2 linked regions of the Alkalinema sp. FACHB-956 genome follow. Each later gene encodes a partner of the first gene's protein in a complex. Links are inferred from orthologs where the notes say so. Each region holds a gene or a part of one and is shown in the gene's direction. Other genes may lie near its edges.

Region 1 (16,311 bases):
TTAATTTTCTAGATTCATTCTATGCGGGATAAGTTCCTGACCTGTCACAGATTCTTGAAATCCTGAAAAGCGAGCGAGCGTGCCTGGGAGGGCGTAGAACAATGGTTCAGACAATTTTGATAGAAAGGATTGATAGAAAGAGTTGATAGAAAGGATTGGTAGACAGGGCTGTTAGAAAGAGTTGCGGTGGTAGAAAGCAGCTTGTGGCGGCCCGTCATTTAGCCTCGAAATAATTCACACAGCTCTATCACCTTGGTTTGTAGGACTGCTATTTCGTCGCCCCCTCGTTTTAAGCTAAATTCCAATTCCAAACAGAGGGGAAGAGCCCTTTCCCAGGCTTGTAGCGGCGTGCGAACCACTTCTTGGCGTAGGAAGTAGAGTTGCTTGGGGTTTCCAAGGTCTGCCGCTTGGGCGATCGTGCGATCGTCCCGTTCTCCAGACTCCAGCATTAGCTTGATCCAGAGGCGTTGGCGAAATTGCCCCGTCAGCGTAGAAACAATTCGGAGCCCTGGTTCATTTTGACGTAGCAGATCTGCCACCAGTTCCAGCGCCGTTGTCGTTTGCCCCTGACGAATCGCTGCAAACAGTTTGAGGCTATTTTGGTTGGAAGCAGTGACGATCGGGGCAATCTCGTCTACATCTAGAGGCTGTTGGGTCGTTCCAGCCAGTAGGCGAATTTTTTCCAACTCGCTATGCAGTTGCCGGGTCTGGTTTCCGACTGCTTCTACCAAATAATCCACTGCCCTCTGGGTCAACTTGAGATCCAGTTCCTGGGCCAGTTTACGGAGTTGTTGTGCTAGGTGATCAGTTTTCCAGGGCGGAATCGGGGAAAATTCTTGAATCTCCGCATATTTCTGCAAGAGCTTGGTGGACTTGAGGCGACCATCAGGCTTACTAGCACTGGTCATCACGAAGGTGGTAGTCGCAGGAATAGCTGGTAAAGTCCGTTCTAGCTCCGCTAAGAGGTCTTCTCCACAGCGTTGGGCGATCGAACTATCCACCAACCAAACAAAACGATCGCCCAAACCAAAGGGAGGCGTCATGGCTTGATTCAGGGCTTGCAGGATGGCATCCGGTTGATCAGTACTCAGTTTATCGAGGTTGAAGCTTGCCCAATCTGGGTCCAAAGCCTTAGTTTGCAGAGCTTTAACCGCACGATCTCGAGCAAAGGAATCTTCTCCCCAGAAAAAGTAAATGGGCATAGCGTTTTGTAGCGTCCTATGGGGTTCTTAGAAAAGGGGGTGCAGAGGGACTAGGATTAAGAAAACTTAACGGTCATTTTACTGCCCGACTGTGAATGAAATAGCCCTTAATCTCCGACTTGATCCCCAATCACAACTATGCTGTGGCAAGGCTTTTACAGATTGGTAAAAATTCCCTAGGTGAAGAGTCACTGATCCCGTTAGATTAAGGATAAATCTTCATTTTGTAATTGAGGCGATCGCTCTTGGACGAGACCTATCAAATTTATCTCAACCGAATAATGCGGATGACGCTGCCAGAAACCTATCGCTCCCAGGTGCAGAATATTCAGCAGTCACCAAAATTTGAGCGAAGTCAACCAGGCGATTGGCAGCCCAGCACATTTCCAGGGTATACCGTCATTACCCCCCCTGGCCCTGAAGATAGTGCTAATCCCGCTCTGTATCAGCGTTTGACCAATTACCAACACGAACTGGTCAAGACGTTGGGTGCGGATGTGTTCATTCCCATTCCACCCGAAAGTTTCCACCTGACCATTGCGGACATGATTTGGGATAGTGCCTATCGTCATGCCTGCGAGGATCCAGACTTTGAAGGCAAGTTACGATCGGGAATTTCCCAAAGTTTTGAGCAGAGTGCCCACTTGACCAGTGGACAGCCCATTCCCTTTCGGGTGGCAGGGCTCATCGTCATGACCCGTGCCATTGGCCTTGCCCTAGCGGCTACGGATGAAATGGGTTACAACCAAATCCTAGAATTGCGGCGATCGATTTATCAAAATTCCAACTTGATTGCCATTGGAATTGAGCAGCAGTACCACTTTACGCCCCACATTACGTTGGGCTATTTCGGGGATGTTGCCCAGGTAGATCGGGATGCCATGGCGGAAACCTGCGACCAACTCAATCAACCTTGGCTGGAAGCGACTGACGCGACGTTTTGGGTCAAGCAGGCTGAACTGCGACAGTTTCCCAACATGATGAGCTACCACCGCGAGGTAGATTGGCCCGTGTTTCAGTTCTAGCCTTCATAAGGCCCTTACCCATGCCTCCTATCAGGGTGTGGAGTTTAGCGGTGATCGATCGGGAACGTTGGGATCACCGCTTTTTTGATCACTTAACAACCTGTAGGCAAGGGGCCGGAGCCCATATCCTAAACCCATGGCCTGCCCTACGCATGATTTCCCCCACGCATGATTTCCCCCACGCATGGTTTCCCCCACGCATGGCCTGCCTCCGTATCTTGGAGCTATGTCTTGAGCCCATGTCTTGAGCCCATATCTTGAACCCATTGGGACTCTTGAGGACACGAATCATCCCAGAACCATAAGTATTCCAGCAACATCATTAAAGAATCCGACGAGCAAGAAATTGAACCGACCCTGCATAAGCTGCGCTTACACAGCAACCCTAAGCACATAGCCTTAAGTAGGTTTAGAAATTAGGTTCAGATCCCCAGTCAATCTCGTCGGCCTGCAATTGCATAGAGGATGAGTGATCTCTACGTAAAACTTTCTCTACGTAAAACTTCCATAGTGCCCGTCCCAAAGTGACGGAACAGTGCTTAACGTCTTGGCAGCAAGTCTTAGTGGCCAGTCTCAGTAGCAAATCTTGGCAGCAAGCCTTGGTAATCAGCTTTGACAGTGCCCTCATTTAAGTTTCGTCATCATCTCCAAGATCGTCAGTTTTATCTACTTGGATCAAATGAATATGCTTATATCCCAGCTTAATCAAAAATTGATCGCCGGGTTGAAGATTCATTTCTTGGGTATAGACTGTGCCAATAATGATCTGTCCATTTTTATGAACAGTCACACGATAGGATGCTTCTCGGCCTCGACTATCTTTTGCACTGGAAGCATCTAATGCGAGACCCTGTGCAGCCAAGAGCGCATCATAAAACTCGGTGAAATTAACTCGAACTTTCTTCGTCTTGCTAACGGTATAGTAACCACAGCGCATGGCCTTTTCTCGACGAGGACAATGGGCTAGGTCTTTTACCTTTTGAAGTAAAGCCTTACCTGTAAGAGGAGCAGTTGCTGTCTCAGTCATTCTCTAGAAAATATTCCTAATTGTTCTTACTTAGCCTAATAAAATATATCGCTAAAGTTCGTCAATTGAACATACTTCTTGGGAAGTTCTCCCCAACTCGGTTTGCAAGGTTTTCTAGATCCAATCTAACAGTTCAATTCAGTTATAAGGTCTTTAATAAATTTCTTCGACTTGAGTAATACACTGCATCGATCGCGACGATCCAAGTCATTCATCATAAAATGCAGACTCTAATCTCACATTTTTTTAAGAATAGGACTTTTCGACCTGCTATCAGCCTAATTCAAGTGAAGTTACAAGGGATTCTAACTGAGTAATAAGCAAGGATTAGACGCGCTAGAAATAATAAATTCTTTAAAAATTGATATTATCATGCGCATTGGAACCTGCTAGTCTCTAACTTGTCTCACCAGAGAAACCTGCGCAGTAATTGCTCACGTGATAGCAAATAAAAGCTGACTTTCTCCATGTTTTCTCCACAATTTGTTGAGGATTTGAGCAAGGTAAAATATTGATTACTTCATCCAGAGATGTTTGATTGAATCCAGCAGGTATCATCCCGCGATAGCATAGAATTAGCACTGATTATCCATTGATATTGAACTCATACTGAGCTGTGTTGCAAGATGTTACTCAACCCTTAAAAAGAGAGGTCAAAATCAGACAGACTCGGGGAATAAATGGGTGAGATCGGGGAATAAATGGGTGAGATCGAAATGCCCTATGGAAATTGCATAGGGTTATCTGGTTCCTATCACGGACAACCTATCTCGTAGCTCACCTCGGGTAGCTCACCCTCAAGGGGTAGTCAAATTCCTAAGCCCTACTAAAATTCCTAAGCCCTACTAATTAATCTGCATTGAATTCTTGGTAACTCGGTGGGAACGCTAAAAAGCTCAGTATTATGGAAGAGATGACTCGATCGGCTCCATCCAGGATCCAGTATTTCATAGGAGGCTGTAGCGTACTTTAGCGCAGCAGTCTCGGTTACAGTGCTTGATCTCACAACTTGATCTCACCATTAGATCATCACAATAGCATTTCAATATTGGGATCTTCTGATGGGGGTTTCTGATTAATTTTGTGGGGTTGGTAATGACGATCGAATCATGGTTTGGGTTGAGTTTTTCTAGTTTGGTGTCGTCTTGGTTATGCAAGTTAACTTCCAGATTGTTCGGCAAGCCCCTAACGAAATGCCTCGGGTCGAAACCTATTCCATTGAGACGGAGCCGGGAACGACCATTCTAGACTGCCTCAACCGCATCAAATGGGAGCAGGATGGCAGCTTGGCCTTCCGTCGCAATTGTCGCAATACGATTTGTGGGAGTTGTGCCATCCGCATCAACGGTCGATCGGCGTTGGCTTGTAAGGAACATGTTGGGAGCGAAGTCGATCGGTTTAGTGCTAACTCAACCGACGAACTCCCAACAATTACGATCGCGCCGTTGGGTAATATGCCTGTTATCCGCGATTTGGTGGTGGATATGAAAACCTTCTGGGACAACCTAGAAGCCGTGGAGCCCTACGTCAGCACAGCCGCACGGCAGGTACCAGAACGGGAGTTTTTGCAATCGCCAGCGGAGCGGGACAAGCTGAATCAAGTGGGTAACTGCATTCTCTGTGGGGCTTGTTACTCAGAATGTAATGCGCGGGAGGTCAATCCGAGCTTTGTGGGTCCCCATGCCCTGGCCAAGGCTTACCGGATGGTGGCCGACAGTCGAGACGACCAAACGGAGCAGCGGCTAGCGCAGTATAACGCTGGAGATGCTGGGGTTTGGGGCTGTACCCGCTGCCAGCAGTGCGATTCCGTCTGCCCTATGGAAGTAGCTCCCCTGCAACAAATTAGCCAAATCAAAGGCGAAATTTTAGATCGTAGCGATGACCAAGCCAGTCGATCGATCCGTCACCGCAAGCAACTGATTGAACTGGTGAAGCAGGGAGGGTGGATCGATGAGCGTAAATTTGGCTTGAACGTGGTGGCCAATAAGTTTCGCGACATTCCTGGGTTGGTGAGTCTGGTTCCGTTGGGGGTGCGGATGCTGTCCAAGGGCAAATTACCCCTAGACTTTCATCCTTCGGAAGGCACCAAAGAGGTGCGATCGCTGATCGAATCTGTCCAAGCCTTTGAAGCAGAATCCCAAGGTTAGGCACCACAGGTTAAAATTCTGCAATATTCCATCAAGGCCCTTGAACCAAGGATATTGAACCGATGACTGAAGAGCCGCAAGTACAAGACAAATCCCAGCAATCCGTTGAACCGAGCAGCACTGAAGCACCTGGATTTGGCTGGACGCCCTATGCTGAACAGATTAATGGTCGCTTTGCAATGCTTGGGTTACTCGGGCTGCTCCTCTTGGAGTTTTTTACCCACCAAGATTTTTACAGTTGGATCGGCTTGCGCTAAGTCCTAGCCGGTATCCGGTTTTGGCTGGTATCAATGCGGTCTACTGGTTGCTGTTGCAGTGGTTGAGTGGTGGGGGATGCCGTTGTTAGAATGGCTTCCCCTGAGTTTTGATAAGTCTTTTATTGGTTGCTCCGTTTTCTATGGTGACTTCCTGGCAATGGCGATCGTATCCGTTGGCCGATCGTACGGGTTCTGACATCTTTGCAGCGCTATTTGTCACCGAGCCGGTGGCAACTTTGCTGGAGAGTCCCTATCCTGCGTCGCCGGATTATCCTCAGTTGGGACGATATTCCATCTGTGCGGGAAACCCTCGCCAGGTTGCAGACCGAGCGCAACTGTGGACACCCCCCGTGGGGACAATTTTGCCGTTTCTGCGCCAGCAATTAGCCGGGGAATCCGGGGCAACCTCAGAACCCAAGGTCACCCTTCAGGATGCTTCGCAACCGCTGCCAGCATCCCAACCTCCGACTCATCTGCCTTTTATTGGCGGTTGGTTAGGGTGGCTGGGCTATGATTTGGCGTGGGAAATCGAAAAACTGCCCTATACGAATCCTGACCCATTGCCGTTCCCTGTGGCTTATTGGTACGAGCCAGATTGTTTTGCAGTGCTGGATCATCAGGCGCAGGTATTGTGGTTAGCGGTTACGGATGCCCAGGATTTTTCGCGCTTGGAGGTTGCTCTATCTGAATCAATGGCGATCGCGACCCAGGCAAACGATCGGAAGCAATTGCAGAAGGCTTCCTCTCCCGTAGCACCTTTGAAGTTACAGACCGATCGGGCTGCCTACGAAGCTGCGATCCTGAAAGCCAAAGCCTACATCCAAGCGGGAGATATTTTTCAGGCGAATTTATCCCTACGATTTGAAACGGAAACTCAAGCCAGTAGTTGGGCAATCTATCAAGCGCTACAAACCATTAATCCATCGCCCTTTGCCAGTTATTGGAGAACGCCCTACGGCGATGTGATTAGTTGTTCGCCAGAACGCTTAGTCAAACAGGTCGATCGTCAAGTGGAAACGCGACCGATCGCCGGAACTCGCCCCCGAGGCATGACCTTGGAAATCGATCAGGAATTGGCTTCAGAACTTCGATCGAATGCGAAAGAGCAGGCAGAGCACATCATGTTAGTTGATCTAGAGCGGAATGATTTAGGTCGGGTGTGTGAATGGGGAACTGTTCAGGTTGATGAATTACTGGTAATCGAGCGATACAGTCATGTGATGCACCTAGTCAGCAATGTGATTGGGACCCTACGATCGAATGTAGATAGCATTGATGTCATTCAAGCATTATTCCCCGGTGGCACGATTACGGGCTGCCCCAAGGTGCGTTGCATGGAAATTATTGAAGAACTAGAACCCGTGCGCCGCAGCCTCTTCTACGGTTCCTGTGGCTATTTGGATCTTCGGGGTAATTTGGATTTAAATATTCTGATCCGCACGCTGCTTTACGCACCACAAGACACATCTAAACAAGACACATCTAAACAAGATACCTCTAAACCGTTACCGGATAATGCACCGCAGACTGTAGCGTCCCAGACTGTAGCTGTAGCGTCCCAGACTGTAGCACCTCAAGTTGCAACGGTTTGGGGGCAAGTGGGAGCGGGAATTGTGGCGGATAGTGATCCCGAGCGAGAGTGGTTTGAGTCGTTACAGAAAGCAAAAGCTCAGTTAGCGGCCCTGGATTTGCATTAACACCTGTTCGATAGGCGCGTGATGTTGCCCGATCGTCTGTCCATCAAGCTCAGCAAAAATCTGTCTATCAAGCTCAACAAAAAACAGGTGGACGATCGCTGACCTCGATTCATCGCGATCTATCGCCCACCTGAAACTTGTGTTTGATCGTTTTGCTAACAATCGTACTGGAAACGGGGATTAAGCACCCTGATTAAGCCGCCGGATTAGACCGCCGGATTAGACCACAAAGTAGGATTACGCCTCAAAGTGGGGATACACTTCCTGCTCAAACAACTCCCGCACAATTTCCGGCTGGTCTTGTAACAACGGATCATAGTCCGATCGTACGGGAATGCAGTAACTGGCCGTGCGGGGGGCAATCTCTGGAATCCAAGTTGTGTGAATGGTTAACCCAAACAGGCTCTTACCCTCCGAATCACCCAGCTTGCACACCGGCCCTTGGGCGAGGTTCTTGGCATCAAACACCCATAGTTGACTGTTTAATTGCCCCTCCGCCCCATCAAAAATTACGCCGCACACGAGATAACCATCGGTCGGATCGGAGCTGTTGGCATCCCGAGGCACAAACTGCGGCGAGTTCCCAAAATAACCGGATGGGAAGGCGTATTGATCCACGATCGTCATGGACTGGGTATCCAAGCGACATAGGCTCGCGGGTTGGCCCTTACTGGCGTACTGCAACACCTCTTGCAACGGCAGTTGGCGATATTTGTATTTCTTGTAGAGGTTGGCAATGAATTCCGTCATTAACTCATCCCAGCAACCCCAGGCATTCCAGTAAATAGTGTTGTAGTGCTCCGGTGCAGTCAGCGTGCCATTATCTGCATAGAGCGCGGGTGCCCAAGTACAGGCCGGATCACTGACCCGTTTTTCCTCCGTGATTTTCCAATTCTTGGGATTGATCACATAGCGGCCCAAATAGTTCAGATCCGTTGTGGTAACGGTCATTCCCACTAAGCGATCGATGCGATCGTCCACGGGAGCCGGATTGGGCGGAGACGGGACAAAGTTATCATAGGCTTGCGGCCATTCCGAAGGATCCCAAGCATTGTTATGGGCAACATGGAGCACAATGCCATTGGAATCATCATAATCAACCCGGAAGTGAGCAATTTCTCGCTTAATCTTCACTTGATGGGCAACCACTTTATCCTTGCTGGGATCTAAGTCCGATCTCCGCACAATATACACATTTGTGTCAGGGAATTGGGCGTAATTCAATACCTTACGAATCACCCGTTCCGTTTGGGTATTCCCCGGCAAGGGATTGGGAATTAATTGTTCTGGCCCCAGTTTGAAAGACGTATCCATCAACACAATGTGATCTCGGGTCACCCCAACTTGGTGCATACTTTGCTCGATTTGCACGGGTAAACCTGTCGGCAGAACGACCTTCCATCCTTTGAGTTCGCCTTGGCCGTCCCAGCGCATCAACCGAACAAAGTCCTCGCCCCCAAAGCCAAAGACATGCAAAATCAAGCTAACAAATTGCAGCACTTGCATCATCACCCAAAAGGCAATTTTGCCGAGAAATTCCAGCAAAGGATTGCCTCGGGTGAGCGATCGAAAGATTTGAATCACTAATGGAGAAACCATCGTTAACAACGATTTCCCCCAGTTAACCGTCCAGAGTTCCTGGGTATGGTCATCGTAGGCATGGTGCGTTGCCGTAGTGACCAAGCGGAAGGGGCCGTATCTAAAAGGTAATTTCTGTTCGCGCCATTCTTGATTGGAACCGACGGGGGTGACTACTTTCAAGGACAACGGATCAATTTCGTAGGGTCGCCCCGCATCCCAGGAGGCCAAGAGCCGCCAATGGCGATCGCCTGTAAATTTCACCGGAATACAAGCGGTGTTAATTTCATCCCGGAAACCCAGCATGAAGGAAAACCGAGCCAATCCACTGCTGAAAAACTTCAGGTCTGCATAGCGGGTTCCCGGACGGCTGGCTGCATCTGCATAGTAGCAAGGGGTTTTGAGGAGACGACTGGTATAGCGGATACCCTCCGGGCGGCAGTCGAAACGACGCACCATGCCATCACCGTTAAACAAAGAGGTGCCGTCCGCCGAAGGATAGAGCGGTTTTCCTGCCTGCTCTTGCATATCGATGCTGCCTGCAGGACTCATAAAAATGATATGCCCCGTTAGATCGGCGGGTAGGGAGCCTTCAAGAACTTGCAAGGGACGATCGGTGACTTCTTCGCGGCTGGTGATCATCCCAGCGTCTGGAAACCGTACCGTAGACGTAATTTCTGCCTTGTTATTGACTAATTCTAACGGAGCAGCCTTATCTGTAGAGAGCACAAAATTGGAAGGCGTAGACACAGGATAACGAGTGGTCATCAGAGCCTCATTAAATTGATGGGAAATATGTGCGAAACCGTTGCAGTCCCGCAAGGAACTGGCTATAAAACCCGTGATGCACCCTGTTGATTCATTGCCCTCGAGTAATCCTCGAGTAATCACTGTAGCTCGAGTAATCCTCGAGTAATCACTACGTAGTTAGTAATCACTGTTAGTAATCACTGCGTCAGCAATCACCGTGGAAATCTTGGAAAAGTGAAAATCTTGGGAAGATTTAACCCTAGAATTCCCCAGCTAGTTGCCGATCGCGCACGATCTGAAAACGCCGTTGCATACAGTGCTTGAGATAATGCCGAACAACGAGATCCGATGGGTGATGCATTAGACATTGGACAAACTCATGCATCGCCATCGCAAAATCACCTGACTCGTACAGCTGAATTGCCTGATTAAACTGGTCAGACATTGCCAATTTGGCTGCTAAACGAGGCGGTGGGTCAGCATCAAAGACCTCATACACCGTGATTACTTCCGACTTCCCTTTCACTTGAACGCGATCGATTTTACGAATGTGATATTGATCCGGGTTTTCTAATTTTTGTAACGTTTGTTCTGTAATCAACAGGTTCACACCATAGGTCTTGGTCAGACCTTCAATGCGAGAAGCTAAATTAACGGCATCACTAATTACCGTACTATCCATGCGATTGTAGCCACCCACGGTTCCTAGCATCAGCAGGCCCGTGTTAATGCCAACTCCAATTTGGATCGAAGGTTTTCCGGATTGGTTCCGAATTTTATTAAAGCGATCGAGGGTCCGCAGCATCGCAATCCCGGCCCGCACCGCATCATCCGCAGATCGACCAAACAACGCCATGATGGCATCCCCGATATATTTATCAATAAAGCCCTGGTGATCAATGATCACCGGTTCCATCTGACTGAGGTAGTCATTAATAAATTGGAAGTTTTCCTGCGGGGTCATTTGTTCCGAGAGGGTCGTGAACGATCGAATATCGGAAAACAGGACAGACATTTCTAACTGTTGTTGATCCCCTAGCTGTACATCAACCACGCTATCTTTGTTGAGGAATTGTAAGAATTGGCGCGGGACAAAGCGGGAATAGGCGTTATTGAGTTCCGTTAAATTGGTATACAAGCGGGCATTTTCGATCGCAATGGCGGCCTGGGAGGAGAGCACGTTGAGCAGTGCTAAGCGATCGGGGGTAAAGGCTCCAACGGTCAGGTTATTTTCTAGATAAACATAGCCACTCACGCGCCCTTGGTTGACTAGGGGCGCACAGAGGACGGATTTGGGGTGCTGTTGTTGAATGTAGAGGTCTTGTTGAAAGCGCCGATCGTCCCTGGCATCGGAGAGAACCACACTTTCCCCAGTCCGAGCCACGTAATTCACGATCGCGGTTGACAAACTCACTGAATCCTCGACAGGAATGCCTCGTAACACGGTGATTTGCGCCTGATCAATCGAGCCTTCTGCTTCGATACAGAGGTGCCCCTTGGACTCTAGAATCAAATACCCAATTTGCGCTCCCATATTTTCAATCAAAATTTGCATCAGTTTAGACAGGAGTTTGTCTAAAACGATTTCGCCCGTCATCACCTGGGCGGCCTTGACCACGGTATCTAAATCTAGGAAATTGCCACGATCGGTGGTGGATAAAGTCCCCTGGGACAGTGTCATGGTATTGCTCATCGTTGTCCCTCCAGCCTGGGCTCCCAGCCCAACCGGGGCTAACCAGTCCTGATAGGTCGTTCTTAACCATTCCACTTTGGCGATCGCGCCCCAATATTGGTAATCTGCACAAGCTTTTTCCAAGTAAACCTTCGCGGGAACGGGTTGATTGAGTTGCAAGTAAAACTGTCCAGCCAGTTCATTGGCCAGCGCGGATTCCTGATGATAGCCATGGTCATAGGCAAGGGCGATCGCCTGTTCATAGTGCTGCATGGCTTGAATGGGATTTCCCAGCAGGCGCTGCCGTTCCGCTTCGACTAAATGGAATTTATGGAGACAACTGTTGGGATTATGTTTAGCCCATTCCTTTAACTTTTTCTGATTAGCCTTGACTACTTTTAATATCTGTTTTTTCTGCTGTTTAGACGATTGGGAATAACCAAATAAATGCGTTAAGGATTCGTAGAAATTCAGAATTGAAATGACAGGAGAAGAAATGGCTGAATCTGCAAATTGCTTCGTCAAACGAATCGCTTCGATCGCGGTCTCCCACTGTCTAAAGTGATAGGCTAGCATCGCCTGATAGAAATAGGCTTGGAAAATGATCGTGCGATCGTTAGCCGCTTCATGCAAGGGCCGCATGTCTGGCAAGTGGTAGAACTCCCCCTGTAACAAATGGGGATTATCAGAAGGCTGTAAGAAATTTTGTACCACTTGCAACGTTGCCCGAATCCATCGCCCTGTCGCCACTTGATTCAATTGATCGATCGTCTCCGTGCAGTCCTTCAGGTCTTGTATCAAATCAACCAAGGAGTCCCGACCTGCTAAAAACTTGAGATTGCAGCGGCTAAATAGAAAATAAGCTGCGTACTCTAGATTTCCAACCACTAGGGCGTTCTGGTATCCTTCTGTGAACTCAGGAATGAGGGAATGTAAGGGATCTTGCCAGTGGCGAATCAGGAAATTAAATACAAACTTGGTCATTACAGATGCACGGTTTAACGGGTGCTTATTGGCCAAATCCATGCCCAGTTTGCCAAACTTATAGCCTTCTGGGATCTTTCCTAAAACACCGCAGAGCACGAGGCCATAGGTGGCATAGTTACCGCTGGAGTTACTATGAGTGCCATGGTTCAACGCAATTTGAATCGATTTGAACATCTGAATGGATGTAAATTCGGGGTAAGCAAAATAGGATGCTGCGCCCACTCGACCCATGAGACTCAGCATCATATCCATTTTCGGATCTTGCATCTCCGGCAGATCTAGCAGCACTTGTGGCGTTTTCCGCGCTAGTTTGGCCTGGGTGATTAACATTTGCCAAATTACATGACCCTGGTGCGGTTTTTTCGGCAACCGTAGACCCATTTGACGCAAGACCCGATGGGCGATTTGGATTGCCTGAAGGGGTTGGTTCTGCATGATCGCAGCTTGGATGCAAATCGTTTGAATTTCTGCCTGTTTCCACACATCTTGCTCTTGACTGAGCGCGATCGCGGCGAATTGACCCATCCGATCGAACTGTGAGCAAATGCAGCAAGCTTCAGCGATTTCACGGTGAACCTGCCAGATCAAATCAAACTGATCCTGCCAATCCTGATCACGGCATAATTCCACCGCGATTTCAAAATATTGCAAGGCTGGCTCATAGGCAGCGGATTGTTTAGCTTTGATTCCCCCTTCCAAATTCAGTTGAATCACCTGTTGTCGTTGGGCTTCACTGGTCAAAAACGATCGCCCCAAATTCAAATGATTCAGCAATTCAAATAACTTTTGTTCCTGCTGTTCCGGGGGAGTCTGTGCGAGTAACAACTGTCCAATTTGCCAATGTATCCGCTGTTTATCAGACTCAGGAATTAACCCATAGGCTGCTTGCTGAATGCGATCGTGGACAAAGCGATAGCGCAATTGGCTTTCAAAATCAATCGTTAGCAATTCACTCGTTAGCAAATCACTCTCTAAGGTTTCTGGGTGAATCACGCGATCGATTCCGTAGAGCAATTCTACGGAAATGGCATCCTGTAGATCCTGCAAGGTCTGTTTACAGGACTGGCGCATCACGATCGCCAAACTTTTTAAATCAAATTGGGCACCAATACAAGCAGCCATCTGCAAGGCTTTTTGGGTCATGGACGGCAATTGCTGAATCCGTTGTGTCATCAGCTCTACTACATTGTCTGTAATGCCGCAATCTTGAATCTGGGTACAGTCCCAATTCCACTGCCCTTGACGAGTGTCAAAGTCAATGAGTTTTTGGGTATACAGCGTTTTTAGAAATTCATTTAAAAAGAAAGGATTCCCCTCTGTTTTCTGTAAAACGAGTTGAGCGAGATCTTCAACGGCCTCGATCGTCGTTTTAACCGTGTCGGCAATCAATTGTTGAACATCATTGAGCCCGAGTGGATTGAGCGATACTTGAGAAATTCGACCTTGCGCTTTTTGAATCTCTTCGATCGCTAACTGCAACGGATGATTAGCATTCACCTCATTGCTTCGATAGGCTCCGATTAAGAGTAAATTTTGCCGATCGTCGCCCACTAGCAACCGTTGAATTAACTTCAAGGAGGCACTATCTGCCCACTGTAAATCATCTAAAAATAAAACTAGGGGATGTTCTAATTGGGCAAAAACTTGAATGAAATTTTGAAAGACTAAATTAAAGCGGTTTTGAGCCTCGGAGGGCTGCAAATCGGCCAGAGGGGGCTGGGGGCCGATGATCAGCTCAACCGCTGGAATCACATCCACAATCACTTGGCCATTTTGTCCGAGAGCCGCTTGCAATCGCGATCGCCAATTTTGGAGTTCCGCTTCCGTTTCGCTTAGTAACTCCTGAATCAAGCTAGACAAAGCAGACACAAACCCCCGATAGGGAATGTTGCGCTGCACTTGGTCAAATTTGCCCGAAATCAGATAGCCCCGCCGCTGGGTCAGCGGTTTATACACCTCCTGCACCAGGGCTGACTTACCAATGCCGGAAAAGCCTGTCACTAAAACCAGTTCGCTGCCCCCCGCGTGACTAGGTACCCGATTCTCCGGTGGAGACGCCACACGATCGAAGGCTGCCAGCAGTGTTTGAATCTCTCCATCCCGACCGTAGAGTTTTTGGGGAATTTGAAACTGGCTAGAAACATCCTGTTGACCCAGCACAAACGGCGCGATCGTCCGTTGTGTTTGCCACTGTTGCCAACAGGTTTCCAAATCCGCTTGGATCCCCCAAGCACTTTGATAGCGATCTTCAGCGGTTTTAGCCATCAATTTGCCCACGATCGCCGACAAGATCGGTGCCACCGCCCCATTCAGCTCATGGACAGGCTGGGGCAAGCGGGCTAGGTGACAATGGACAAGTTCCAGAGCATCCTTGGCTTCAAAGGGGAACTGCCGAGTGAGTAAGCGGTAGAAAGTCGCCCCCAAGGAATAAAAATCGGTGCGGTAGTCCACCTGGCGATTCATGCGCCCAGTCTGCTCCGGTGAGAGGTAGGCCAGGGTGCCCTCTAACCCGTTGGGGTTTTTAATCGCTGGATTTTCTCGGGTCAATAACGTTGCAATCCCGAAGTCAATCAGCTTGATTTCATGGGTTTGCGGGTGGATGAGGATATTGGCAGGGTTGAGATCTTTGTGGATGACTTGGGCTGCGTGGACTTCCCCCAGGATGTTGGTAATGGCGATCGCGATCGGGAAAAATTGCTCCAAACTCAACGGTTGCTGCACTAGAAAATCTTCCAGCGACTGGCCCCCAAAATCTTCACAGATGATGATAGGAACTTGTTGATGCATGACCCAGTCATAGGCTTGAATGACGCCCCCGATCGGGTCAAGCAATTGCAGTAGATCGTATTCCTGACGGTAGCGCGACTGCTCAAACGGATCAGAAGACGTGATCTGTAATGCTTTAAGAATCACTGGACAGCTATCCGCTAACCGACAGCCCCGAAAGACGGTGGAGTTCGCTCCGACATACAGCGGATTCAAGACTTGATAACCAGGAAGTTGGAGCATAAAGATCTCTAGGGCGTTGCACACCTACACAGCGAAGCCAATCAATCCGTAAAACCACTCATTTCAGAGTTCCCTTGGAAGAAGTTCAACTACCAAGCTCCCCTTCAGGAGCCTTAAACAGACTGGATCGTTCAGCTTCTCCCAATCAGGTCAACCAACCAGGGATTTTCCTATCCAACGGCTTATTTCTCTAGACCTAATCTGGAAGACATTCTCCGGAAAATTACTGATCTGGCGAGCAGCAATTTTAAATTAAAGAAATAGCGCCTAGGCAATCGATGCACCAAGGAGAAGACCATGGGTCGGCAATGGGTAGAACTTGCAACAATGACGGTTCTCTTGGTCTCTACGCCGATCGGCTTGTTCTTTCCGGGCACTACCCTTGCCCAAGTCGCATCCACTCCTCAAACCTCCCATCCAGCCCTGCAAGCAGCCACCATCGCACTCCAAGCAGGCAACCTTGATCTCGCTCTACACCACTACCAAAATGCACTGAAGGACTTTCGCCAACGGCGGGATACACCAAAGATTGCGCAAACACTTTGGAATATCGGTCAAGTTTATCACCAGCAGGAAAAATATCAAGCCGCGATCGCAGTTCTACAAGAAGCGCGACAAATGTTGTCTAAGGACCATCCTCTGTATCAAGGAATTACCGCAAATTTACGGATTGCTTACAGTGGATTAGGTGCCGAATTACAACATCAACGACAGTTCGATCGGGCCCGCGCAGCCTATCAAACTGCGCTCGAATTTGCACAAGTCATGGCGGATCCCGAAGGCCAAGGACTCTCGTTACTGGCTTTAGCCAATCTCCGACGGGAGCAACAGCAGTATCGCCAAGCCATTCCCATCCTGAAACAGGCTCTAACGGTATTGCCAGACCCGCATGAGCTGAGATCGATTCTGCTGATAACGTTGGGCAGAACCTATGATGACTTGTCAGAAACGGCCCTCGCG
Region 2 (16,360 bases), on another replicon or contig:
AATTTTTTGACATAGATTCAAATCTATAGCACTTGTTGACCCCTGGAGATAGACCCTTGCAGAACGCCACTCTACACCAACTGAAGGTCTTTGAAGCCGTTGCTCGTCACAATAGCTTTACCCGTGCAGCAGAGGAGTTATTTTTAACTCAGCCAACGGTTTCTATGCAGGTCAAGCAACTGTCGAAAACTGTTGGTATGCCCTTGTTTGAACAAGTGGGTAAACGGCTGTACCTCACAGAGGCTGGGCGAGAGTTGTTTACGACCTGTCAAGATGTTTTCGATCGTTTATCGAAGTTTGAAATCGCGATCGCGAACATTAAAGGATTGAAGCAAGGAAAACTTCGTCTTGCTGTAATTACGACTGCGAAGTATGTTATCCCCAGAATTCTGGGGGCCTTCTGCCAGCGCTATCCTGGGATTGATATTTCCCTCACGGTAACGAACCACCAATACGTATTGGATGGATTGGCCAGTAATGAAAATGATCTCTATATTGTCAGTCAGCCCCCTGAGGATATGGATGTTGAGATTCATCCCTTTATGGAGAATCCCTTGGTCGTCTTGGCACCTCGCAATCATCCCCTCGTGGGCCAAAAGCAAATTTCCCTAGAGCGCATTGCCGAAGAACCTTTTATCATGCGGGAACCCGGTTCTGGAACCCGTAAAGCGGTACAAAAATTATTCGATGCCCACGGGTTACCCCTTAAGGTCAGACTAGATTTGGGTAGCAATGAAGCGATTAAGCAAGCGATCGCAGGCGGCATGGGAATTTCAGTACTTTCGAAACACACCTTGGCTTTGGAAGGATTGACGAACCAATTAACCATTCTGGACGTGGAAGAATTTCCGATCGAACGCTATTGGTATGTGGTCTATCCTTCGGGTAAACAGCTTTCCGTAATTGCTAAGGAATTTTTCCAGTACTTGCTGAGTGAAGGCAAAGCAGTCGCTGAAGCAACTGCTTTGCAAAAACTGCTGTAGAGGGTGAACCGCAATTTTTTCACTGACTGCTAAGATGCAGTTTCCGAACCCAATTGCCGAATAATTTCCGTTAAAGTTTGTTGGGGCGATCGCGGATTCCAGCCGAGTTCACGCATCGCCTTAGCCCCACTCACCCGCACACAGCGATCGTAGACGTAATGGACTCGCTCGTTATCGATCGGCGGCTGCCAGCCCGTGAGTTGCCCAATGACATTCAACACCTTAGCAACCCCGCGCACTAGCCATTCGGGGGCTTCTCGGGGGGTGGGTACTCCAATTTCTTGACCGCAAAGTTCAAACATTTCCCGCGTTGTCAAATCGCCTGCGGACAAAATAAAGTAATCGCCCGCTTGCCCTTGGTCGATCGCCCGCAGCATCCCATCGACCAAATCCTCCACATGGACAATGCCTGTCACCCGTTGGCCCCCTGCCCAGAGTTTTAACTTCCCTTTGGCAAAGGTTTTGAGCACGGGGCCAAAATGGGGGTCATCGACGCCAAAGATTCCCGATGGCATCACGCTAACGATATGGGTTCCTTGTTGAACGGCTTGATCGACCAATTGCTGAGCTTGATATTTGGTGCGATCGTAGGCTGAGGAAAAATCCTGCTGTTCCCGTTGAAAGGTTTCATCGATCGTGCGTCCCTGGGTATCCCCAAAAATCCCGATCGTGCTGCAATAGAGCATTTTGGGCACCCCTGCCGATCGCATTGCTTGCAAAACTGCTTGGGTGCCTTGTACATTGGTGCGTTCCATTTTCGCCGCATCAACTAAGCCTAATTCCACATAGGCTGCAATGTGAAACACTAAATCAACCCCTTGCATGGTTTGGGTTAATGCCACTTCATCGGTAATCTCGCCATAGGCATAATCTAAGTTGCTTACCCCTTGGTTGTTTAACCCTTGCAACCGGGTGAGGTCACTCGATCGACGGACGTAGGCAATCACCCGATCGCCCCGATTAAGTAGCGATCGTACTAAGTAAGATCCAGTAAACCCATTAGCACCCGTAACTAGTACTTTCATAGCAATTGTTGAGGAAATACAAAGAATTCACTAAAGAGTTCACTAAGGCTATTAGAAAGCAATGGCTGAATTTAATCTCCTAACTATCTAATCCTGAAAAAATAGGACAAGTGATGGGATTGAATTTTCAATGCAAAAAAACCGTTGAAGAATCGCTATCAGTAAAGAATCGCTGTCAGTTAGCGTAGACAACGTTGATGACTACAGAGATTTTTCGTAAATTCGATAGGTCTTATAAATTTTGCCTCCGGAAGCTTCAATTAATTTGCGAGAGGGGAAGTTATCTTCATACACCCAGGATAGTTCTGCCCGTTGGTAGGGCTTCCCCTTCATTTTCCCCCCTTGTAACCCGAGGTGGATTAACCCTAGGGGTACCATTTTTCGGCGAAATTCCGGTAGGCAAGCGATCGCAATGACCCGCCCTTGATTAATTTGCCGTTTATACCAAAGGAATTTGAGAATCCCCCAGATATCTAATTTGCCCTTCACCCGTTTTAATGGAATGTTGTAATCGGGTAAACCCATCCAAAAGCCAATCATTTCACCGTTATATTCTGCGATCGGAAACACATCTGGATCAACTAAGCTTTGTAGCGACTTCGCTTCCTCCATAAATTCTTCTTGGGTTCTGGGTGTGGAACTCCAATTCTGTTCAAAGGCACGGGTAAACAGGTTGTATAAACTAATTACATCTTCCGTAAACCCTTCTCCTTGGGTACGAAGAGGCCGAAATGTCACCCCTGCTTTCAAGGCGATGTGGTAGCCTTTTTCAAACTGCGCGGTCAACTGCCGATCGGTTAATGGAAAGTCATAGGCGTAGGCATCCTTGGCTTTCTGCCAGCCCATTTGTTCAAAGAACTTGGGATAGTAGGGTGGGTTGTAGGGCATCATGATCATGGGCGGTGAGTCAAACCCATCCACTAAAAAAAGACAGCTGTTATGGGTGGATAAATCGATCGGTCCTCGCACTTGGGTCATGCCCTGTTGTTTTAGCCAAGCACAGGCTGCATCCACTAGAGCCTGCGCTACTGGAAAGTTCTCCACACATTCAAAAAAGCCAACTAGCCCAACATTACACCGTTCTTTTTGGATGAGGCGATCGTTCACCGCTGCCACAATGCGACCGAGTACTGTGGGTTGACTCGTCTCGTTCGATCGATCAGTTTGCACGGCGATCCACTGTTGCAAGTGACCGTACTGAAAAAACGGATTACTGGGGTCAAACTTTTTCGCAACATCACTACGCAGGGGCGCGACCCAGTTGGGATCGTTCGCGTAGACACTGTAGGGCACATCCAAAAACTGTGCTTGCTGGGCAGGCGTCGTTACCGGCACAACTTGAAAGTCCATAATTTACAGAGGCAAGTAATTTACAGGGGCAAGTTTACAGGGGCAAAATTAAGAGATGGAAGAGACTTTTGTGGAAGTTGGTAGTACTATAGCAGCCTCCTGCCCACCTCTTTGCGAATCCTTGCTGGCCTTTGCCTAATGGAATCTCTGAGATGGCCATCTTGCCGGATTAACTGCTTGGTTGTCAATTTGGTGGCAATCGGCTGGTTCTGTTCTGCCCTTGATTCGCAATCAGCAATTTGATTCGCAACGAATTTGCAACAAAAAAAGGGTGGTAACCCACCCTTAGAGATATTGCTTTGCACCACTCAGACGTTCTGACAAAATCTGACGAGACCAGATCAAGTTTGTCGCCAATGGCTAGGATTGACCTCGATCGGCAAACTGGTTACTCATGAAGCAGCCCGACGACGACGGCCTAACAGACCTAAACCTGCAACTGCTGCAATCCCTGCCATGGTAGTCGGTTCAGGCACTTTGTGTAAATCCGATCGAATGGCCAACCCATCGTTGCCGCATTCTGCAAATAGGTTCGCTACAAAAGAACCCACCTTGAAGTCAGCTGTCCGTTTAAAGCTGAAGCCCAATGTTTGGCTGCCTTTCGCGCCAAATTGCGCAAAGTTCAAGCCTGCGGATTGAAGATCTGCCGAAGACATCATGAAAATGTCGCTGACTTTCTGACCGGATTGAATTGCATTCAGGATGGTTCCCGTTCCGCTTTGTTGTCCTGCAAAATAGCTATCCCGTGCAGTCAAATCTCCGAAGGAGTCATTGTAAGCTCCCTTGTTGGTTGTCTTTGTCCAGTCACTCCACTTCGTCAGATTTGCGTACCCATGGTTTTGGGATGTTGTACTCTTCGCCTTCACATTGGAGTAGACGCCCACTTGAGATACACCGGACTGGGAGCCGTTGGTGGCGAAGTGAATTCCCACGAGCTGACCGGCATCACTGGCTGCTTTAAAACTCTTGCCCGTGAAGTTGAAGAATAAATCACCATAGTTGATGACTTCGTTTTTATACAAGGAACCCTGAAGGGTCATGTTGGTGTTGAGCGCGACAAAGATGGAGTCGCCGGATTCCTTGATGGCAATGCCTTTGTAGTCAAAGACGCTACCGCCGGACCCGTTGTTGGAACCCCCGATCGCATAGTCCCATCCATTTAAACTGTAGGCGTTGGCCTGGGAGGGATTGGCAACCAGAGCAACACACAGGGTTGCTGCCGTGAGACTGGTGATTTGAGCGAGTGTAGCAATTTTGCGAGAGGAGATCATAGGACAATCAGCCTGCGTGATGGTTTCAGAAAAATTTGGTTTCAGAACTTGATGTCTGTTGTGTTTTGAGTATGTCTCCCTGAAAATACCCTCGACAAGATGAGTCATGGAAAACTCACTCCAGTTTTATGGATTACCCAGTGCTTGCGTAAAATTACGGATTTCATGGCGGTTGATATCGATCGTTGCGCAGCGATAGACCGATAGACTGATCTAGTAAATTGAGTAGTTCTAATGAGAGATTTTGGGCTTCGATCGTTCCTTTGCAGAATGTACTAGAAAGGCTACGGGGATAAAACTACAGAATTCCCCTGAGGCACATCGATTATTTTTTGTACCGTGCAATATTACGATCGTCCCATTTCCGTTGATTGTCCGTTCCCAAGACTGTGATCAAGCTCACAATGTGAAAGAGCGATTAAGCATTTTCCACAAAAAAGAGGCTCGACCGCGGTCGAGCCTCTTAGCTGATGATTTAATTGGTTAAACCATTGTCGGCAACACTGCCTGGATGATTTTTTCTCTAAACAGCTTCGCAAATTCTTCGCAAAGCAGCGCTAATCGTCTAAGCGCTAATCGTCTAAGTGCTAATTACCTAAGCGCTAATCGTCGTTTTGCAGAGACGATCGCGCACAGTTACCATGGCACTGACTAGCGCGTCCATTTCTTCCCGAGTATGGGTGGCCGTTACCGTTGTCCGAATACGGGGTTTGGCAATAAACCAAATGGCTGAAGCCCAAATTCCTAGCTCCATCAACTCCCGTGCAAACTCCTTGGGACTAATGCCCTCGGGTAAGAGAATCGGGACAACGTTCGTTTCTCCGATCGCCTCAAAGCCTTGTTCTGCTAAACGCTCCCGTAGATACTGGGTATTTTCCTGCAAACGCTGTACTAGCTCAGGATTTTCCTGCACGACCCGGAGACTTTGCAGGGCGGCAGCCGTTAAAGGGGGAGCTAGGGAACAGGTGCCGATCGAGGTGGGGGACACATTCAACAACGGAATCAGTTCTGGGATGTGGGAGCTAATGGCTGCCCCAACAGATGCCCCGAATTTGGAGAATGTCGTCATAATCAACGGATTGATGCCCCGTTCGATCGCGTAATCGGGCTTGATGCCAAAATGCTCGTAAATGCCCCGTCCCGTTGAACCTAATGCGCCACTGGCATGGGCTTCATCCATTACAAGCGTACTACCGGGATAGTGGGAGAGGATGTCGATCATTTTCAAGAGTGGCACTACATCCCCATCCATGGAAAAGACGGCATCGGAGACCACGAGAATGCGATCGTCGGGACGGGCATGGCGTTGTAGCTTGCGGGCAAAGTCCTCCATGTCGCAGTGGCGGTAGGCACGCACCCGCACCCGAGGACTGTGACCGAATAATTTGCCCGATCTCGTCCCCGCATTGGCGATCGCTGTTACGATACAGCCATGGTTCAATACATCCGTGAGAATTAGCGTTTCTCGCGTATGCTCAAACTCAGGGACTGGAATGGCAAGATGACAGAAGGCATCCATGAGAGCCTGCATGGCCATCCAAGCATTGAGAAAGAGTTGCGTATGGGGCAGATGCTTGAACTGAGAAATTTCGGTTTCCAGTTGACGGTGTAAATCAATCCGTCCACTCAACACCGAGGTGGAGCTATTGGAGGTGCCATAGTGCAGAATGGCATCGATCGCGGCTTGCTTCACCGACTCGTTTTGCGTCAGCCCTAGGACATCATTGGTGCAAAAGGTCAGAACCGTGCGTCGTTTGCCGGTTGTGGTTTCTTCAATCTCGACAATGTTACCGTCCTTGCGGTGGCAGATATACTCATCGGGATCCAATCCGCTCTCGTACCATCGCTGGACATACTCCTTTACAACTTGCACGGTTAACTCCTCTCAACCTTGTCCGAGATTGCACGATCTCAAAGTATATTTGCCTAGTTTAATGGCCAGAAATCATAGATTGCTACAAATTATGAATCTCAGCTTATCAGCAAGATAGAAGCATGGGAAGCGATCGCCCTAGGGTTCCCGATCGCCCCTCCATGCCCCTAATCAAATACGTTAGAGTTCTGCGATCGCCCGTTCAATCAGACGCCGAGCCAAGGTTTGCGTTCCCGTGTGGGTGTAGTACTTGACAGAAACGTCCAGGAATGCACCCACATAGTCCAGCTTGTCCGCCGAGATTTGGACAAATTTTTGCAGGTTCCCCAGCGCGTTGTCCTGGGTCAGGCCCGTGCTGGAAACAAAATTGGTCATCCAGCCCTTCACAGAGTCAAAGCTTTGGCCAATAAAGCTCAACTTGCCTGCCGCATCCCCACCGGGAATCAAGCTGCTGACACCCTGAAAGGTTTGATTTCCCTCGAGTTCTTGGGGGGAGAGGCTCCCCAGGGTGGACAGACCTTTGTCAATAAAGTGAGGGCCTAGGGGAATCAATCCGTCAAAGCAAATCAGGGCCACCATCCGCATCAGGGATTCCCCACCGTAGTCCCCTAGCGCCGCTAGAAAGTCCCCAATGCTATCGCCGGGAATCCCGTTGATTTGGCAGTAGGCCACCAGTTCCACCACCAGCTTGACGCAGAGGTCGATGCTTTGGGCCTTTTCTGGCTTGGGGGTCAGGTTATCTAAAAAGCCTAGGAAGGAAATATCCTGACCCAGCTTGTTGGCCATGGCGGCCATCCCCAGTGCCCCAGCAGCATTGTCTACGGTTTGGTAGAGCCACATGGCCCGCTGGTAGCCCTGGGATTCGTCGTTGTAAAGGTAGACGGCCCGATCTCCGATCGCCTGGATCATGGCTTCATCGGTTTCTCCGGTTACGACCTTAATCGTATTCGTAAAGCCCGTCAGGTTTTGCCACTGGCCCGGAATCACAAAATCCAGGGCATTCAGAGCCATTACGGTTGTGCCGCTGGTGGGTAGCTCATCGACAAGCTCATAAATCGGCTTACTCATAAAAAATGGATCCTGTACTTAAATAATGCAAATTTCAAAATCAGGCGATCGTGAAGGTGCGATCGTGATGGAGGTGATCGTTGCGGAATCGAGACTGAGCTAGGTTACTTCAGCTTCTCCAAGCCCTTCAGGTCAAACTTGCCGATCCAGGTTGCCCGATCGTCCTTTGTGAAAGACGGGGCTTTCGAAATGACTTTGACCTGGTAGCGATCCTTCACCAGCACACTGGTTTGGGTCGTCCCCATTTCTACGGAAGGATAGCCCGCAATTTTTGTGGTCGCGTTGGCAAACTTGAGGGCCGCAGACGGCAAGCTCTTGGTATCCGAAACGGCCAACATGGCAACTTCTTTGCCATCTTTCTTCAACTTGGCTTCAGCAAATCCTTTTTTCTCTTGGGTGTAGACGCGCTCATACCCAGCTCCCGGTTTGGGGAAGAACTTGTTGAATTCGCCGCCTTGGGTGGCATCTTTGGCGACGGCAGTCACCTTCGGTTTAGAACTGTCCTGCTGGGCTTGGGCAAACTGGGAGGGAGGCTTGGTCTGACAGCCGCTGATCAGCAGCACCAGGGTCAGGGAGATCGCAACAATGCCTGTTTGCCAATTTGTCCGCCAATTTGCTCGCCAATCAAAGGGTTTCATAGGTATGGTTTCTCCTGTGGGGGCAGCGATCCTGCCGAGCTCTGGAAACCGCTGGGTTCAGTGGAGTCTCATCAACCGGAGAGGACGATCGCTGCTGTCTTGTCACGTTATAGGTTATTTCTTGAGCGATGCCATCCTGAAAAAGACCCCATTTTAATTTCGGATTTCCCCCATTTTTGAAGAAATGCGCATTCCAACGGGCATTTCAAGGATCATTTCTAATGAAGAGAACGGCACAATTGAACGGATTTTAGCAACAGGCTTTAAAATTAAGGCATTCAACGCTTGATTGTTCTTTGATTCCCCTTGAGTCTGTCCCATGTCTTCCTCCCCACCTCCCTCCGAAGCACCGCTCTCTACTGACTCGGAAAAGGCTCCCAGCTACGTGAAGCTCGCCATGCGGAATATGGTGCGCCAAGGCAGTAAGTCTCTGTTTCATTTTGCGCTGACAACGATCGGGCTCCTAGGGCTTTTGGTTGGTTTGGCTTACATCACCCGGTAGGTTCCCTCGATCGTGATTGGCCCGATCGTGACTGACCCGATCGTGATTGTCTAATGGCGAGTGGCGGGCAGTTATCCCTACCCAGGTATCCCTACGTTGTTCCATGCAAGTTTTCATACAAGTTTCCATACAAGTTGAGCATGCCCGTTGAATATGCAAGTTGAAGTGAGTGTCCAAGATGTGTTTCATGAATCCACTTCAGCCCCGATTGCGCTGGAAACCTGGGAAACTTGGTTCGATCGTTGGCTCACCGCTTTAGCGCCAACGGATGGCGAAGGGGATCCACTGCACCCGAACCATGTTTATGAACTCAGCCTACGGTTAACTGACGATCGCGAAATTCATACCCTCAACCGAGATTTTCGCCAAAAAGACCAGCCCACGGATGTTCTCTCCTTTGCTGCTTTGGAAGTAGATGCTCCTGAATTGCCTGAGGAAGAACCGCTGTATTTGGGCGATATCATCATTTCGGTAGAAACCGCTGAGCGTCAAGCCGTCTCCCAAGGGCACCCTTTAAAGGTAGAGCTTGCCTGGTTAGCGGCCCATGGGCTGCTCCACCTCCTAGGGTGGGATCATCCGGACGATGAAAGTTTGGAACGAATGCTGAATCAGCAACAAGCCCTGCTTCAGATGGTCGATCTTTCAGGGGTACTCCTCTAGCTCAGTTAGGTCTGCGCGATCGTACTCGCTGAACTTTGGTAAGGTTGTTTACAGTCCTGTGAGCGCTTGTGCCTCCTAACAATTCACCTCAAACCCCTATGTCCCAGGAACTGCCCACTCAAACGCCGAAACGTCCCGATGGCAAAGTCGTGCAGTTCAAGCGCGAGTTTGCTTGGCAAGTGGCTCCTACCCTGCTCACCAGTTTTCGCTACGCCTGGATGGGTCTGAGCTATGCCTTTCAAACCCAGCGTAACTTTCGGGTTCATACCTTTGTCGGTCTGAGCGCGATCGGTCTGGGGTGGTGGTTGCAACTGACGGTCGTTGAATTGGCGGTGATTGGCCTGACGATCGGGGCTGTTCTAGCTATGGAACTACTGAATACGGCCTTGGAAGCGGTGGTAGATCTAACCGTCAAGCAGACCTATCACGAGCTAGCCAAAATTGCTAAAGACTGTGCTGCTGGAGCTGTGCTGATTTCCGCCCTAGCGGCCCTGCTCGTTGCCGGATGCTTGATTTTGCCAAAATTAGTCGCCGTGCTGCTAGCTGCTTTAGGATAGGGTAATTCTGCGCAATTCCCCTGGCCTGAACCCATGATCCTTGTTATCGATAACTACGACAGCTTTACCTACAACCTCGTGCAATATTTGGGTGAACTGGGGGCTGATTTTCCGATCGCCCAGGAAATCCAAGTGTTTCGTAACGACCAGATCACCCTAGACCAGATCCGCGAGCTGGCTCCGGATGGCATTGTGATCTCTCCTGGCCCCGGTACCCCCGATGATGCGGGCATTTCCATGGCAGTTATCCGCGAACTAGGGCCGACGATTCCGCTCTTGGGCGTCTGTCTGGGTCACCAAAGCATTGGCCAGGTTTTTGGCGGTAAGGTGATCTCTGCCCCGGAACTGATGCATGGCAAAGTTTCCCAGGTCAACCACAGTAACACCGGGGTCTTTACGGGGGTAGACAATCCCATGACGGCGACCCGCTACCACAGTTTGGTGATTGAGCGGGAAACCTGCCCTGCTGTGCTGGAAATCACCGCCTGGGTGGCGGATCAGACCATCATGGGGGTGCGCCATCGTGACTATCCCCACCTCCAGGGTGTCCAGTTTCACCCGGAAAGCGTCTTGACCCAGGCCGGAAAAGATTTGTTGCGGAACTTTTTGCGGGAGGCCAGCGATCGAAAGTAACCAGTTTTGCGTTATGAGTTTTGCAGGGCGGTTTGTGACGATTTACCGCGCACGGCTTGCCCCCTGACCGTTAGGAGAAGTCAATGAAACGTCGGCAATTGTTGGGTTACATGGGCGCTGGCACCCTGGCAGCGATCGGTACGAGCATGACAGGCACCCGAAGTTGGGCGCAAAGTAGCGGTGTGACGCTGCGATCCCTCGGCCACATGAGCTTTTTGATTACAGGCAGTGGCCAACGGATTTTGGTCAATCCCTTCCGTCCCCTGGGTTGCACCGCTGGTTATCCCGCTCCCAAGGTGGACACCGATTTGGTGTTGATTAGCAGTCAACTTTTGGATGAAGGGGCGATCGATGTGGTACCCGGAAATCCGCAGTTGCTCTATGAAGCGGGAGTCTACGAGGTCAAGGGCATTAAGTTCCAGGGGATCTCAACGGATCACGATCGTAAGGGTGGACGGCAATTTGGCACCAATGTGGCGTGGCGTTGGACTCAAGGGGGACTGACGATGCTGCATTTAGGGGGGGCGGCGGCTCCCATTAGTCTGGAGCAAAAGATTCTCATGGGTAGCCCGGATGTAGTCTTTATTCCCGTTGGTGGTGGCCCCAAAGCCTATAATCCCGAGGAAGCCAAGGCGGCTATCAAGGTGCTGAATCCTAAGATTGTGGTGCCAACCCAGTACAAAACGGGCGCGGCCAAAGGTCAACAATGTGATCTGGCCGGGGTGGATGCCTTTATCAGTTTGATGACGGGGACTCCGGTGCGCAAATCCGGCGCGACGGTGAGTCTGTCCAAGGCCGATCTACCGAAGGATGGCATGGTGATTCAGGTTTTAGGATAGAAGTCCTAGGCTAGAAGTATGGGTGTAGGTTTTGCTCAACAGTACCTACACCGCAACGCATTTTCTAGCAGACGATTTCTAGGGAACGATAAGATTCCCCTCTGGATGATGCCGGAGGTTCCTACCTGTCCTCGATCGAACTCTGTCCTCTATCCATCACGGTGAAACGCAGTGCTGGTTGAACTTAGTCGGATTCAAGTTTTACCTGGAGAGCGGCTTTTGCTGCGGGATATTGACTGGACAGAATTTGAAACGATTTTGCTGGATTTGGGCGATCGACGCAATAGTCGCATTGCCTATTACCAAGGGTTATTAGAAGTGATGGCTCCCTCCCCAGAACATGAATCCTACAAAGATTGTTTGGGCGATGTGGTCAAAATTTTGCTGATTGAATGGGACATTACGGCCTATCCTCTGGGTTCGACGACCCTGAGCAAACGGTCTTTAGGGAGTGGGATTGAACCGGATCAGTGCTTTTACATTACTAACGCGATCGCGGTTCAGGGGCGGAAGCGCTTAGATCTGGAGGTTGATCCCCCGCCGGATTTGGCGATCGAGATTGATGTGACCTCGCGGACTCATTTGGAGATCTATGCGGCGTTGGGGGTGCAGGAAGTTTGGCGTTTCTCGCAGGCCCAGTTAGAAATTCATCAATTGCAGCAGGGTGCTTACCAGCTTTGCCCAGAGAGTCAATTTTTTCCGGGCCGTGATTTAGTCAGCCAAATTACCCAGTTTATTCAGCAGGCCCAAACGGAGAGCTGGAACACGGCTTACAAGGCATTTCGGGATTGGGCGATCGCGAATCGACCTCCATCGCAGCCCCTGCCCTAATCCGATGCACCTACGGAAAGAAAGGTTTAGGATAGAACCTGTAGTTTTCCGAACCCTCGCCTATGCATCCCGAATTCCGCCAACGCCGTGAACAACTGCTCGCCAAACTGGGGAACGGAACGGCTATTTTTCGATCGGCTTCCCATGCTGTGATGCATAACGATGTGGAATATAACTTCCGGCAGGATAGTACGTTCTATTACTTCACGGGCTTTAACGAAGCAGATGCCGTCGCCGTGTTTGCGCCGCACCATGAGGAACACAAATATATTCTGTTTGTGCAACCCAAGGATCGGGACAAGGAAACCTGGACGGGGTATCGGGTGGGTGTGGAAGCGGCGAAGGAAGCCTATGGCGCGGATATTGCCTACCCCATCGCGGAATTGGATGAACATTTACCGAAGTATGTTGAGAAGGCCGATCGGCTCTACTATCACTTAGGTCGCGACAATGGATTCAACAATCGGATTTTGCGACTCTTTCAACGGTTTGTGGGACGCTACGATCGAACAGGATTTGGGCCGTTAGCGATCGAAGATCCGTTGCTGCTCGTGAGTTCGTTACGGTTACATAAAAGCGATTATGAAATTGAATTGATGCGCAAAGCTGTGGAGATTGCAGCAGAAGCCCATCAGTTAGCCCTGGATCATCGCAAGCCGGGACTCTACGAATACGAATTGCAAGCGGAAATGGAACGGCTGTTTCGCCTGCGGGGTGGATTGGGGCCTGCCTATCCCTCGATCGTGGCCTCTGGGGAAAATGCTTGCATTCTGCACTACACGGAAAATACCCGGCAAATGCAGGATGGAGACTTGCTGTTAATTGATGCGGGCTGTTCCTACGACTATTACAATTCCGACATTACCCGCACGTTTCCCGTTGGTGACAAATTCACCGAGGAACAGCGCATTCTCTATGAATTGGTTTTGAAGGCGCAACTGGCCGCGATCGAGCAAGTCCAACCAGGCAATCCTTGGAAGCAATTCCACGAAACGGCTGTGCGGGTGATTACGGAAGGCTTGTTGGAATTGGGTTTGCTCCAAGGTGACCTTGAGGAAGTGATTAAAGAAGCCAAGTATAAACCTTTCTTTATGCATGGTACGGGGCATTGGCTGGGCTTGGATGTGCACGATATCGGCGGGCGCAAAACAGGGGATAACTGGTATAGCTTTGCGCCGGGACAGGTCATCACCGTAGAGCCGGGAATTTACATTCGTCCTGATTTCCAACCCGCAGAAGGCCAGCCGGAAGTGCCCGATCGGTGGCGTGGGATTGGAATTCGCATTGAGGATGATGTGTTGGTGACAGCAACGGGAAATGAAATCCTCACCGCCGCGGTTCCTAAGTCCGTTGAAGCGATGGAACGTTAGCCGTTAATCGCAACATAAACACTAAAAGAAAAGGCAAGGAAAACTCCTTGCCTTCATTTGCTTTTATAGAACAGAGCAATTGATCCCCTGGATACTTTTGCTCGTAGTCTAGAGATTTATGCGCTAGAGGTTAATACTCAGAGGTTAATACTCTGGCACTGAAGGATCGATTTCGCGGCTCCAGGCGAGAATTCCACCCACCACATTAGTCCCTTGGATGCCTGCTTTTTCCTTCAAAATTCCAAGCGCCTTGGCCGATCGGGCACCGGATTTACAGTGAACGACCAGTTTTTTATTGCCTAGGGCATCTTTGACTTTTTCGATCCCGTCGCTGTTTTCAATATCCGGCAGAGGAATCAGCACGGAACCCGGAATGCGACCAATGTCAAACTCGTGGGGATTGCGCACGTCAACCAGCACATAGTCATCCGCTTGACTATCAATCAACTGCTTGAGATCCTTCACAGTGATTTCAGACAGTTCACTTTGGGCCGCAGCCTCCGCAGCTTTCGCTTGGGGAATGCCGCAGAACTCATCGTAATCAATCAGCTTCTCAATCACAGGCCGATCGGGATTGCAGTTCAGCTTCAGTTCCCGGAACCGCATATTCAAGGCATCGTACAGCAGCAGACGACCACTGAGGGTTGTCCCCACGCCCAGAATAATCTTCACCGTTTCCGTCGCTTGCAGCGTACCGATTACCCCCGGTAGGATTCCCAGCACACCGCCTTCAGCGCAGGAGGGCACCAACCCAGGAGGTGGCGGATCGGGATACAGGTCACGGTAGTTCGGCCCCGGCACTTCGGAATCGTAAAGCCAATCCTTACCCGCCTTGCGCTGTTCCGCTTTTTCCTGGGGCGAGAGCTGATCCCAACCCTCGGGACGCACCCAACCGCCCTTATGGTTAAAGACCGTTGCCTGACCTTCAAAGTGGAAAATCGAGCCGTAGACGTTAGGTTTACCCAACAGCACGCAGGCATCGTTCACTAGGTAGCGGGTCGGGAAGTTATCGGTTCCGTCAATCACCACATCGTAGGGGCGGATGATATCCAGCGCATTTTCGGAACTGAGGCGCGTTTCGTAAAGATCAATTTGGCAGAAGGGGTTAATTTCTAAAATTCGCTCTTTGGCGGAGAGGATTTTGGGTTTCCCAACGTTGGAGGTACTGTGGATCACCTGGCGTTGCAGGTTTGACGTATCCACCACGTCAAAGTCCACAATGCCGATGCGACCAATCCCCGCTGCGGCTAGATACAGCAATAGCGGTGCACCCAGGCCACCGGTTCCAATGCACAGCACACTGGCTGCTTTGAGGCGTTTTTGGCCATCGACGCCCACTTGGGGCAGAATGATGTGCCGTGAGTAACGCTCATAGTCGTCTTTAGTTAACTGGACTTCATCCAGATTTGGGTTCAACATGGCGTGAGTCAATGCGTGTGAGTCAGTGCGTGATTCAGAATGCGTGATTCAGGTAGACAGGTTACGATCGCCCGTGGATCGGACACCTGTGGATCGGATCGCCCATGGATGTCCGGTGCATCCCGATCGCAGTTCAGCAGAACCAGAAATCTATTCTAGGACAGGGACGGAACCCATAGTCTAATAGGTTTTTTAAAGCCGATAGTTTTAGTCGGGTTTCGAGTTGAGTTTTATAACATTCCTGCTGGTGCTCTCGTTGCGTGAAGGCTCAGGTTCTCTAACCCGATCGCTGCTGTTCTCTCCGATTCACACGTTATGATCAGAGACAAACTATTAACTTGTGTAAAGTTCCTTGACTGCAACTTTTAAAACTCCGGACACCTCTACTCTCACCGCTTGGTATGCCCTGGATCCGATCTGGCAAGGTACTGAGCCGCAAATTCAGCAGGGGCTTCCCCACAGTCAGCTTGCCCCAGCGTGGCAAATGGTTTTGCTGGGGGATGGTTCACCGACGCGATATTTACAGCTTTTGACGGGTGAACCGACGACGATCGATCTGATCGACATGTCCCCCGTCGGATTATTCCGCGATCGTGCGCCGGAGCAAATTCTGCAAGTGCCAGGGCCACGGGTGCGGCGGCAGGTCTGGCTGATGAATGGCGGCCAACGCACGGCCTATGCAGCCTCCTGGTGGGAACAGAGCCATGTGGATGAGTATTTACAAAACCGATCGCTACCCATCTGGGCCAGTCTGGCAAAACTGCGCACAGAACTCTACCGCGATGTCCAAGGGATCTACTACGGTCATTCCAAGGAGATCGCTGAAGCGTTTGGCCATCCTGGCCCCTTCTGGGGACGGCACTATCTGTTCTGGCACCGAGGCCAGCCGTTGACGTTGATTTACGAGGTCTTTTCGCCTGTATTGGAGCGGTACTTAGGCAAGCCTTAAATTCAGCCATGCCGAATTCAGCCATGCCGAATTCAGTCATGCAAAATTCAGTAACGCAAAAGCGCTATTGTGCGTGCCAAAGTACCAGGAACCGATCGCTCAGTGCGATCGTTCATAATCCTTCTCCCGCCAGCCGATCGACTCACCGCATCTATTCCTGGTGGAAATTTTCAACCGGATGGAAATTTTGAACCCGTGTTAGACCGCTAACGGGGCAATGATGAACAACGCAATCATTAACGCTAGGATCACCAAGATGATCTCAGCTAGTCGGTATTCTAGATTTCGGAGTATCCAAGCAGTGTGGCGCATGATGCTCACCTCCACTGCCATTCTCGCGTATATCCATTACGACCACGACAGGTTCTTTAAAACTGTTATCAAACCTTATT

The links.
Region 2: the proteins of H6G21_RS11045 (region 1) and H6G21_RS07825 are in contact, whole or in part, in a solved structure (PDB 8RP0), measured with the Escherichia coli proteins. The link is inferred for Alkalinema sp. FACHB-956 from one-to-one orthologs.

The regions. Positions count from the first base shown.
Region 1 is NZ_JACJRC010000008.1:43,585-59,895, reverse strand. The notes cover bases 5,257-8,076. They hold H6G21_RS11045 (anthranilate synthase component I), read left to right. Parts: upstream 5,257-5,798; coding sequence 5,799-7,355; downstream 7,356-8,076. Other genes in these bases: H6G21_RS11040 (carotenoid oxygenase family protein), read right to left, coding at 7,593-8,076; H6G21_RS11050 (chlorophyll a/b-binding protein), read left to right, coding at 5,464-5,658; H6G21_RS11055 (succinate dehydrogenase/fumarate reductase iron-sulfur subunit), read left to right, coding at 5,257-5,401. Also shown: holA (DNA polymerase III subunit delta), read right to left, coding at 219-1,202; H6G21_RS11065 (DUF1868 domain-containing protein), read left to right, coding at 1,448-2,227; H6G21_RS11060 (AbrB family transcriptional regulator), read right to left, coding at 2,856-3,254; more of H6G21_RS11055, read left to right, coding at 4,406-5,256; more of H6G21_RS11040, read right to left, coding at 8,077-9,701; H6G21_RS11035 (AAA family ATPase), read right to left, coding at 9,943-15,351; H6G21_RS11030 (CHAT domain-containing protein), read left to right, coding at 15,649-16,311. UniProt on the Escherichia coli protein: Part of a heterodimeric complex that catalyzes the two-step biosynthesis of 4-amino-4-deoxychorismate (ADC), a precursor of p-aminobenzoate (PABA) and tetrahydrofolate.
Region 2 is NZ_JACJRC010000004.1:180,162-196,521, forward strand. The notes cover bases 8,892-11,760. They hold H6G21_RS07825 (aminodeoxychorismate/anthranilate synthase component II), read left to right. Parts: upstream 8,892-9,960; coding sequence 9,961-10,560; downstream 10,561-11,760. Other genes in these bases: ybeY (rRNA maturation RNase YbeY), read left to right, coding at 8,892-9,370; H6G21_RS07820 (diacylglycerol kinase family protein), read left to right, coding at 9,469-9,927; H6G21_RS07830 (MBL fold metallo-hydrolase), read left to right, coding at 10,644-11,399; H6G21_RS07835 (Uma2 family endonuclease), read left to right, coding at 11,571-11,760. Also shown: H6G21_RS07770 (LysR family transcriptional regulator), read left to right, coding at 57-983; H6G21_RS07775 (NAD-dependent epimerase/dehydratase family protein), read right to left, coding at 1,013-2,008; H6G21_RS07780 (GNAT family N-acetyltransferase), read right to left, coding at 2,210-3,358; H6G21_RS07785 (XDD3 family exosortase-dependent surface protein), read right to left, coding at 3,751-4,629; H6G21_RS07790 (aminotransferase class I/II-fold pyridoxal phosphate-dependent enzyme), read right to left, coding at 5,225-6,502; H6G21_RS07795 (hypothetical protein), read right to left, coding at 6,683-7,570; H6G21_RS07800 (hypothetical protein), read right to left, coding at 7,675-8,208; H6G21_RS07805 (hypothetical protein), read right to left, coding at 8,362-8,529; H6G21_RS07810 (DUF3285 domain-containing protein), read left to right, coding at 8,528-8,710; more of ybeY, read left to right, coding at 8,864-8,891; more of H6G21_RS07835, read left to right, coding at 11,761-12,230; H6G21_RS07840 (aminopeptidase P N-terminal domain-containing protein), read left to right, coding at 12,293-13,600; molybdopterin-synthase adenylyltransferase MoeB, read right to left, coding at 13,745-15,019; H6G21_RS07850 (chorismate lyase), read left to right, coding at 15,372-15,968; H6G21_RS07855 (hypothetical protein), read left to right, coding at 16,038-16,178. UniProt on the Escherichia coli protein: Part of a heterodimeric complex that catalyzes the two-step biosynthesis of 4-amino-4-deoxychorismate (ADC), a precursor of p-aminobenzoate (PABA) and tetrahydrofolate.